2 regions of the Candidatus Dedyshia acidiphila genome follow, and region 1 is predicted to be linked to the other one. Evidence: riboswitches for the same ligand, from Rfam matches in the RefSeq annotation. Region 1 holds a riboswitch; the other holds the start of a gene.
The links. A riboswitch is a leader RNA that binds a small molecule or an ion and turns the genes downstream of it on or off. The one in region 1 is predicted to bind cobalamin.

Region 1 (4,290 bases):
CCGCGCGGGTCCCCGCCTGCTGCTTCTGGTCGCGCCCTCAATCGTCCGGATGCTGGGACGACGTCGGAGGCGCTACGAGCGGACCCAGGTCTCTCCAGGACAACCGCTGCAACAGCCTCTCATCGCTGAACCATTGCTGCCCTATGATCGGCTCCTGACGCTTGATGCAGGAGCATGTTCTTGACTGACACCCTCAACGACACACAGACGATTCCTCATGATGGCGGATCGAGCGGCGCGCTTGTGTCACAGCAGGAACTGGTCAGTGTCGTCATCCCCGCCTACAACGCAGCAGCAACGCTCGATCGGACACTGCGCAGTGTGCGCGGGCAGACCCATCGAAATCTCGAGATTGTGGTGGTGGATGATGGCTCAACCGACGGCACCGCTGCACTGGTGCGCACCCATGCGGATCGCGATGGCCGTGTCCGCCTGCTGACACAACCCAACTCCGGTGTTGCCGCTGCGCGCAACCTTGGCTGGAAGAGCGCGCGCTCCGACCTCATCGCATTCCTCGATGCTGACGATCTCTGGGCGCCCACCAAGGTTGAGCGTCAGGTAGCAATGACGCGAGTACACGGCCCGGAGCTAGGACTCGTGTACACGTGGTTCGACGTGATCGATGAGAATGACTGCCGCCGGTATCGCGTAGGCGATCGCAGTATCACCGGATGGGTGCTGAAAGAAACGATGCTCGGTAACTTCGTCGGTCACGGTAGCTCACCACTGGTTCGCCGGGAAGCGCTCGAGTATGCAGGAGGCTTCGACTCAGATCTACGCAACGCGGGTGTCCATGGATGCGAAGACTGGTTGCTCTATTTCCGCATCGCCACCCGGTACACATTTGCATTTGTCCCGGACTATCTGACCGGCTACCGTGTCGTCCCCTGCCGGATGTCAAGCGATCGCGTTCGCATGCTTCGATCGCTGCGTATGGTTGGGCAAGAGATGCTTGAGCGTTATCCAGAGCATCATGCCAGCATCGAGACCGGAATCCGCCGTTACCTACGCTTCTTGATCGGGGAGGCCCTTGCCTTTCGTGATTACTCTCAGGTGTGGCCACTCATCCACGCCTGCGCGGAAGATCATCCGCTCCAATATGTGTTCGCACCCGCCATGGTCTTTCTGGTGAAGGTAGGCTTCCACCTTCGCCGATTGCTCCGGTTGGTTTTCCGTGGACCATTCCCCCTGATCGGCACATCGTTTCTGGTCGCTCCTCCTGTCGAACTGCCGGGGAAGACTGGCGGATGCTAGTCGCTTCAGCTCGGAGACATTGAGCCGCCTTCTCACGGCCGAGCTTTTACATCGCGCCGCAGAGTTGACTTCCCATTTCACCAGACTTACCCTGACTCCTCTGGTGCTCGGGAAGCGCGGTGCAAATCCGCCACTACCCCGTAACTGTAAGCGCTGAGGATGCGAGTCTGGACAAAGTCCGGCCACTGGGAGCGTCGCTCCTGGGAAGGCCACTCGAATCCGCCGAGGCGTAAGTCAGGAGACCGGCCAGAGCCTGATCCCTGGCTTCATTCAGCTTCGATGGGAGAGCTGGAGAGCATCTGTGTTCGCCGGCTCCTCGTGAAGAGCCGCATTCCATAGATGACTGGCCGTCGTGTTTCGTCCCGCCGCGTGAGGTCCGCCGCGATGCCAAAAGCTGCGCAGAAAAGTGTCACGCTGCTCCTCGGAGGGGCGCGCAGCGGAAAGAGCCGTCATGCGCTCGAACTTGCTGCCTCGCATGAGCGGGTGGTCTTCATCGCCACGGCGCTGGCGTCAGACGGCGAGATGGCCGACAAGATCCTCCGGCACCAGCAGGAACGGCCGCCCGAGTGGAAGACTGTCGAAGTGTCGACCGAGCTCGCGCAGGCGCTTCTCGCGCAAAGCGCGCAGACCGACGTGATTATCGTGGACTGCCTGACGCTGTTCGCCTCGAGCCTGCTTGACCGCTCCTTCAGCATGAGCGAAAGCAATGGAAAGGATGCCGGCCGCGTTTGGCTGGATGAGCGGATCACAGAGCTCTGCAACGCGCTTGAAGAGACTAGCGCCGCAGTCGTGCTGGTCACCAATGAAGTGGGCAGTGGCATCGTTCCGGCCTTTCCTGCTGGGCGACTCTTTCGCGACGTCCTCGGTCAGTTGAACCAGCGCGTCGCGGCCGTCGCAGATACCGTGCTGCTGATGGTTGCGGGCCTGCCGCTGACGGTAAAAAGCCCGCACATGGAGTCGCGGAGCTGATGGACAACGCCTTGCGGAACTCCGAGCCGCTGAGTCTGTTTGCACTTGAACAGTGCGTCGACGTGCAGCCCTGCTCGCACCACCGGCTCGCGCAGGCGCAGTTACATCTCGACCAACTTACGAAGCCGATAGGCAGCCTGGGACGTCTTGAATCCATGGCTGCGCAGTTGTTTTGTATCTACGACGGCGCCCTACCCGCTGCGCTCCAGATGTCGGCGTGGGTCTTCGCTGCCGACCACGGCGTGACAGAAGAAGGCGTGAGCGCTTATCCGCGGGATGTGACCGCGCAGATGGTGCATAATTTCCTGGCCGGTGGAGCGGCGATTCATGTTCTGTGCCACTTACATCGGGTTCCGCTTACGGTGGTGGACGTTGGGGTAGACGGCGCCTTCGCACCCGATCCGCGGCTGGTCAGGGCGAAGCTTCGTGCGGGTTCGCGCAACTTCGCACGCGAGCCGGCAATGAGCCATGACGAGTTGCGCGTGGCTGTCGAACTGGGTGCTCGGCTCGCGCGCGAGGCCAGCCGGCGTGGCGATCACGTCGTCGCAGTAGGTGAGATGGGCATAGGAAACACCACCTCGGCGGCAGCACTCACCGCCGGATTGCTGCGGCGTCCGGTTGCGGATGTGGTCGGCCGCGGAACTGGACTCGATGATGCGGGCCTAGCGCGGAAGCGGTCGGTCGTGGAGCGAGCACTGCAACTGCACTTTGCAAACGCAGCGGTCACGCCGACTGATCTGCTGCGCTGCGTCGGGGGACTCGAGATAGCTGCGGTGGTCGGTTTCATCCTCAGCGCTGCCGAATGCCGAATGGCAGTCGTGATCGACGGCTTCATCGCCACTGCAGCCGCGGCGTTGGCGGTTGCAAGCGTGCCCACCACACGCGACTTTCTCTTCGCGGGGCACCGCTCCGAAGAGCCAGGGCATACGCATTTGCTAGAGTACCTCCGGCTCGAACCGATTCTCGGGTTGCAGATGCGGCTGGGCGAAGCGACGGGCGCGGTGCTTGCGTTGCCGATCCTGTCATCGGCGGCGCACCTATTCACCAGCATGGCGACGTTCGCATCCGCAGGCGTGAGCAGCGCGCTGTGATCCGGCGCAGCTACGCTGATCTGTGTGCCGCAGTACAGTTCCTGACACGCCTGCCGGTACCGTCTTACGCGTTTGACGACGGCACAATGGGCCGGGCGACGGCGTGGTTTCCGCTGGTTGGCCTACTGGTAGGTGCGCTCGCAGCAGCACTCGCATTTGCACTGCGTTCGCATCTGCCACCGCTAATGGCGGCCTCGCTGCTGGTCCTATTGCTCATTCTGCTCACCGGTGGTCTGCACGATGACGCGCTGGGCGATGCTGCGGATGGCTTCGGCGGCGGTCGCACGCCGGAGCGCATCCTCGACATATTCAAAGACAGCCGGGTCGGCAGCTTCGGGGCGATCGCCATCTGCCTGTCGCTCGTCATGCGAATCGTGCTGCTCTCTGCATTGCCGCAGGAGCGTTTCGCTGTCTGGCTGATTGCCGCCCAAGTGCTCTCCCGCTGGACGGCATTGCCGCTGGGTCTTGCGCTTCCGGCAGCACGTCCACACACAGGACAGGGCGCGCGCGTAGCGGGACAGGTCTCCTCGGCCTCCTTCGTCCTGGGCACGGCCATCGCCCTTGCGATTGTGCTGCCGCTCATGCGAGCAAGCTCATGGCGCCCAGCCATGGCCGCGGTGGTTGTGATGCTGCTCAGCGGTGCTTACTACTGGCGCCGGTTACGCGGTGTGACCGGCGACTGCTTCGGAGCGACCCAGCAGCTCACCGAGATCGCCATCTACCTCTGCGGAGTGTGGCGGTGATGCGTCTGATCCTCGTTCGCCACGCAGAGACTGCGATCCGCGGCCGCTACTGCGGTCATCTGGATCCGGAGCTCAATCAGCAGGGACGTGAGCAGCTTGCCGCGATCGCGATTCGGCTCACTGCGTTTTCGGGTGCCCGCATTCTCTCGAGTGACCTGCGTCGCGCGCAGCAGACCGCGGCCGCGATTGCGGAGCACCTGGGAACTCCATTTGAGCTTTGGCCTGCGCTACGT
Region 2 (4,290 bases), on a different contig from region 1:
GCGGCTGCGGCGCGAACGTGGATCGCGGATGGGAGCAGGCACCGTAGCCCGAATGCCGGGCAGCCGGAGGCGGCGATGGCGGGTGCGCTGCAGGTGCGGTTGGGCGGCACGAACACGTATGGCGGCGAGGTGGTGCAGACGCCGGAGCTGGGCGCTGATTTCGCTCGAGCTTCGCGAGTGGATGCGCGAGCGGCAACGCGCCTGATGGTGCTCACGTCAGCGATGACGACCATCGCCGCGTTGCTGCTGGTGCGCGGCCGCAGAGGACGCAGGCGATGAACGACCCGATTCCGCGGCATGGGGGCCAATCCTCGCAAATTGCACGGCGCTTCGGGGTGGCGGCGGAGACGCTGCTCGACTTCAGTGCGAACATCCATCCCGACGGGCCGCCGGCGGGAGTGGTTGCGGCGCTGGATCGCGCGGCTCGCGACCTGGGCTCGTATCCGGATATCGAATATCGCGCGCTGAAGGAAGCGGCGAGCGCGAGGCTGGATGTGCCGGCAGAGTGCGTCCTGGTCGGAAATGGGTTTGTGCCGCTGCTGCAGGCGGCGCTGAACACGCTGGGAGCACAGCGATGCGTGCTGCCGGTGCCGGCGTTCAGCGAGTATCGCGCGTGCGCAGAGCAGGCCGGCATGGAGGTGGTGCCTTGGCCGATGGAGCCGCATGGGTTCGCGTATGACCGCGAGATTTTGGCGCAGCTCATGCGCACGGCGGGAACGCGATGTGTGCTGCTGCTGGCGAATCCGCAGAATCCGTCCGGCGCGTTGGCTGGTGCGGAGACGCTGCTCGCGATCGTGGAAGACGCTGCGGCAGGGGGTGCGACTGTGCTGCTGGACGAAGCGTTCGTGGACTACGCGCCGGCGACTTCGCTGGTGCGGTATGCGCCTTCGTTGCCGAACCTGACTGTGTTTCGGTCGGTTACGAAATTCTTTGCCATGCCAGCGCTGCGGGTGGCCTACGCGGTGAGCTCCGCCGAACGTGCGCAGGAGATGGCGCGAGCTATTCCCATCTGGGCGGTGAGCACGCCGGCTGCGCTGGCTGCCGCTGCGGCGCTCGCCGATGAAAGCTATGCTGCTGACACGCGCAATAGCAACGAGCAGCGACGGACGCGGATGGAAGCGCAGCTTCGGGAGCTGGGCATCGTGACCTATGCGTCAGCGGCAAACTTCCTGCTGTTGCGGCTACCGGCGGCGGTGGATGCACAGAAGGTGTGGCGGGAGCTGATCGTTGCTGAGCATGTGCTGACGCGCTCGTGTGCAAATTTTGAGGGGCTGTCGCCCGGTCATCTACGCGTGGCGGTGCGGCGCGACGAGCAGAACGACCGGCTGGTGGCAGCGGTGGGGCGCGTGTTGCGCCAGCAGGGCCTTGGCCTATACTGAATCTGCTCACGGTGCCTGTGTTCGCTGAAAGCAGGCTGAAAAGGGAATCCGGTGTGAATCCGGAACTGCCCCGCAGCGGTAAGCAGGAACGAACGCTCCTCCGAAGCACTGGTTCCTCCGCGGAACTGGGAAGCTGGAGCAAGTAGGTCGCCTGCAAGTCCGAAGACCTGCCGCGAGTCTGTCCTGTGTGGACAGAGATCGGACACTCCGCGGGGAGGGTCGGGCGATTGCATCCATTGCCGAGCGAGCAGAGTTGTCCTTCTGCTGCGGCCTTGTGATCCGGAATCTCTCACCATCCTTTTGCGGTTTCGAGCTTGCGAGAGGGATGCGGGATGAGAGTTGGAGAGAGCTTCTGCCCCGGCATCCTGCATGCCGTACCAGCAAAAGATGGCCTGCTGATGCGCATTCGCGTGCCCGGCGGCCTGATCGAGGCAAACCAACTTGCGGCTGTGGCGAGCGCGGCGGAGAGCTATGCCGACGGCGAGCTCGAGATCACGGTTCGCGCCAATCTCCAGCTCCGCGCGCTGCGCAACGAGAATCTGCCAGCGGTGGTGGAGAGACTGGCCGCTGCTGGTCTGCTGCCCGACGCGGCACATGATCGCGTGCGCAATATCACGACCAGTCCACTGGCTGGCCTGGATGCGAACGAGCTGTGCGATACGCGTCCGCTGATCCGTGCGCTCGATGCGGCACTGCTTGCCGACTCTGCATTGGCAACGCTGCCGCCGAAGTTTGCCATGGCACTCGATGGCGGCGGTCGGTGGTTCAGCGGCGAAACCGATGACATTGCGCTGCGCGCGTTCGCTGACGGTGTCACGATCGGGTGGGAGCTCGCGATCGGTGGAGTGGCGACCGGGCTTGCTGTGCGGACCGAATCCGCAGTCACGGTGCTGCTCGCGATAGCACGCGCGTGCCTGGCAGCGCGTGACGGGTACGGGATCGCGGCGCGTGGGCGCGCGCTGGCAGCGCATCCGGCGGCATGGGCGCATGCGCTGCGAACAGTCGAGCCATGGTGCTTCCCTGCCCCGCTGACGAATCGCAGCCGTGCAACGGCGGAGGCTCCGCTGGGCTTCGTGCGGGCGAACAACGCAGACGCAGTGATGGTGATTCCGTCTGTGCCGCTGGGCAGGCTGCGTGCAGACCAGGCTGCGGCAATTGCGGAACTCGCAACCGCGCATGTGCTCGATCTGCGGCTGGCTGGGTGGCGAGGCATCGTGCTGGGCGGCGTACGCACGTGCGATGTAGACGAGGTCTGCCGCGTGCTGCGGTCAGTGGGGCTTTCGCTGGACGCACGCGACGGCTATGCGGGAATTGCGGCATGCGCGGGCATGGAGGGTTGCGATGCAGCCCTGGCGGATGTGCGGCGCGATGCGGCTGCACTGGCACAGGCACTGCAGGGGCGTGAGCCGGTTACAGGATGGCGCGTGAGCCTGGCTGGATGTGAGAAGCAGTGCGCGATGCGAACGCCCGCGACAGTGGCGCTGGTGGCGCGTGACGGGAGCTACTCCATGCACGTCGATGGCGCGATGGTGAACGCAAGCTGCTCGTCCGCAGAGGCGATCGAGGCGATCACACGCCTGCACGCCGAGCGCGTGCTGGACCTGCAGTTCGCAGAGGTGCACGGGTGAGCCAGGTCTACGAACGGAGCGGCGCCGCAATCTACCGCGAGTCGTTTTCCATCATTCGCGCGGAGGCGAACCTCACTGCCTTTCCGCCGCCGCTCGAACGAGTGGTGGTGCGCATGATTCATGCGTGCGGGATGGTGGACCTGGCGCAGTCGGTCGCAGCGACGGCCAGCTTCGCGCAGGCAGGGATCCAGGCGCTGCAGCAAGGCGCGCCGATCTTATGTGACGCAGAGATGGTGGCGAATGGCGTGACGCGCTCACGCCTGCCAGCGAACAACGAAGTGATCTGCACGCTGCACGACCTGCGCACGCGCGAGTTGGCCGCCCAGCACGAGACGACACGGAGTGCTGCGGCGCTGGAACTGTGGGGGGATCGGCTGGCGGGCGCTGTCGTGGTGATCGGCAATGCGCCGACTGCTCTGTTTCACCTGCTGGACATGCTGGACGCGGGCGCACCGCGACCAGCGGTGGTCATCGGTGTGCCGGTGGGTTTCGTTGGCGCGGCGGAGTCGAAGGCAGCGCTGCATACGCGCGGCGAGGCGCTGCCGCATGTGACCGTGCTGGGCCGGCGCGGCGGCAGCGCGATCGCGGCGGCAGCGGTGAATGCGCTGGCGAGTGAAGACGAATGAGCGATGCGCGCAGGGGCCGGCTGTCGGCGTCGGGCTGGGGCCGGGCGATCCGGAGCTGATCACGCTGAAGGCACTGCGCGTAATCCGGCAGGCGCAGGTGATCGCGTATCCGACGGCGAAGCACGGGCAGAGCGTGGCGCGCGCCATTCTTGATGGCGAGTTGGGACGCGGGCAGATCGAGCTTGCGATGGTGTACCCGGTGACGACGGAAAAAAGCGAGCACCCGGGCGGATACGAGGCCGACATGTGCGCGTTCTATGACGCGACGGCAGCGCAGATTGCGGCGCACCTCGAAGCGGGACGCGATGTGGCCGTGCTGTGCGAGGGCGATCCGTTTTTCTACGGCTCGTACATGTACCTGCACGACCGGCTGGCGACGCGCTTCGAGGCAGAGGTGATTCCTGGAGTGCCGTCCGTGATGGCGGCATCCGCACGCCTGGGAGCGCCGCTGGTGAGGCGCGACACAGAGTTGACCATCCTGCCGGGCACGCTGAGCGAAGAGCAGCTGACCGCACGACTGCGGAGTGCGGAGGCAGTGGCGATCATGAAGCTGGGTCGCAATTTTGCGAAGGTGAAGCGCGCGCTCGAACGAGCGGGCGTGGCCGAGCGCGCGCTCTACATCGAGCGGGCTACGATGCAGGCAGAGCGCGTGCTGCG

Region 2: it holds a riboswitch for cobalamin, as region 1 does, so the genes downstream of both, cobG (precorrin-3B synthase) here and cobU (bifunctional adenosylcobinamide kinase/adenosylcobinamide-phosphate guanylyltransferase) in region 1, are expected to answer to the same signal.

Annotation. Positions count from the first base shown of each region.
Region 1 covers NZ_JBMGJV010000057.1:2,393-6,682, forward strand. Annotated here, with positions in the region: gene AC5IJH_RS17075 (glycosyltransferase family 2 protein) at 1-184, shown strand, start outside; gene AC5IJH_RS17080 (glycosyltransferase family 2 protein) at 181-1,254, shown strand; cobalamin riboswitch at 1,339-1,519, shown strand; gene cobU (bifunctional adenosylcobinamide kinase/adenosylcobinamide-phosphate guanylyltransferase) at 1,639-2,223, shown strand; gene cobT (nicotinate-nucleotide--dimethylbenzimidazole phosphoribosyltransferase) at 2,223-3,314, shown strand; gene cobS (adenosylcobinamide-GDP ribazoletransferase) at 3,311-4,057, shown strand; gene AC5IJH_RS17100 (histidine phosphatase family protein) at 4,057-4,290, shown strand, end outside.
Region 2 covers NZ_JBMGJV010000002.1:156,352-160,641, reverse strand. Annotated here, with positions in the region: gene cbiB (adenosylcobinamide-phosphate synthase CbiB) at 1-279, shown strand, start outside; gene AC5IJH_RS01665 (pyridoxal phosphate-dependent aminotransferase) at 276-1,379, shown strand; cobalamin riboswitch at 1,372-1,568, shown strand; gene cobG (precorrin-3B synthase) at 1,712-3,007, shown strand; gene AC5IJH_RS01655 (precorrin-8X methylmutase) at 3,004-3,633, shown strand; gene AC5IJH_RS01650 (precorrin-2 C(20)-methyltransferase) at 3,620-4,290, shown strand, end outside.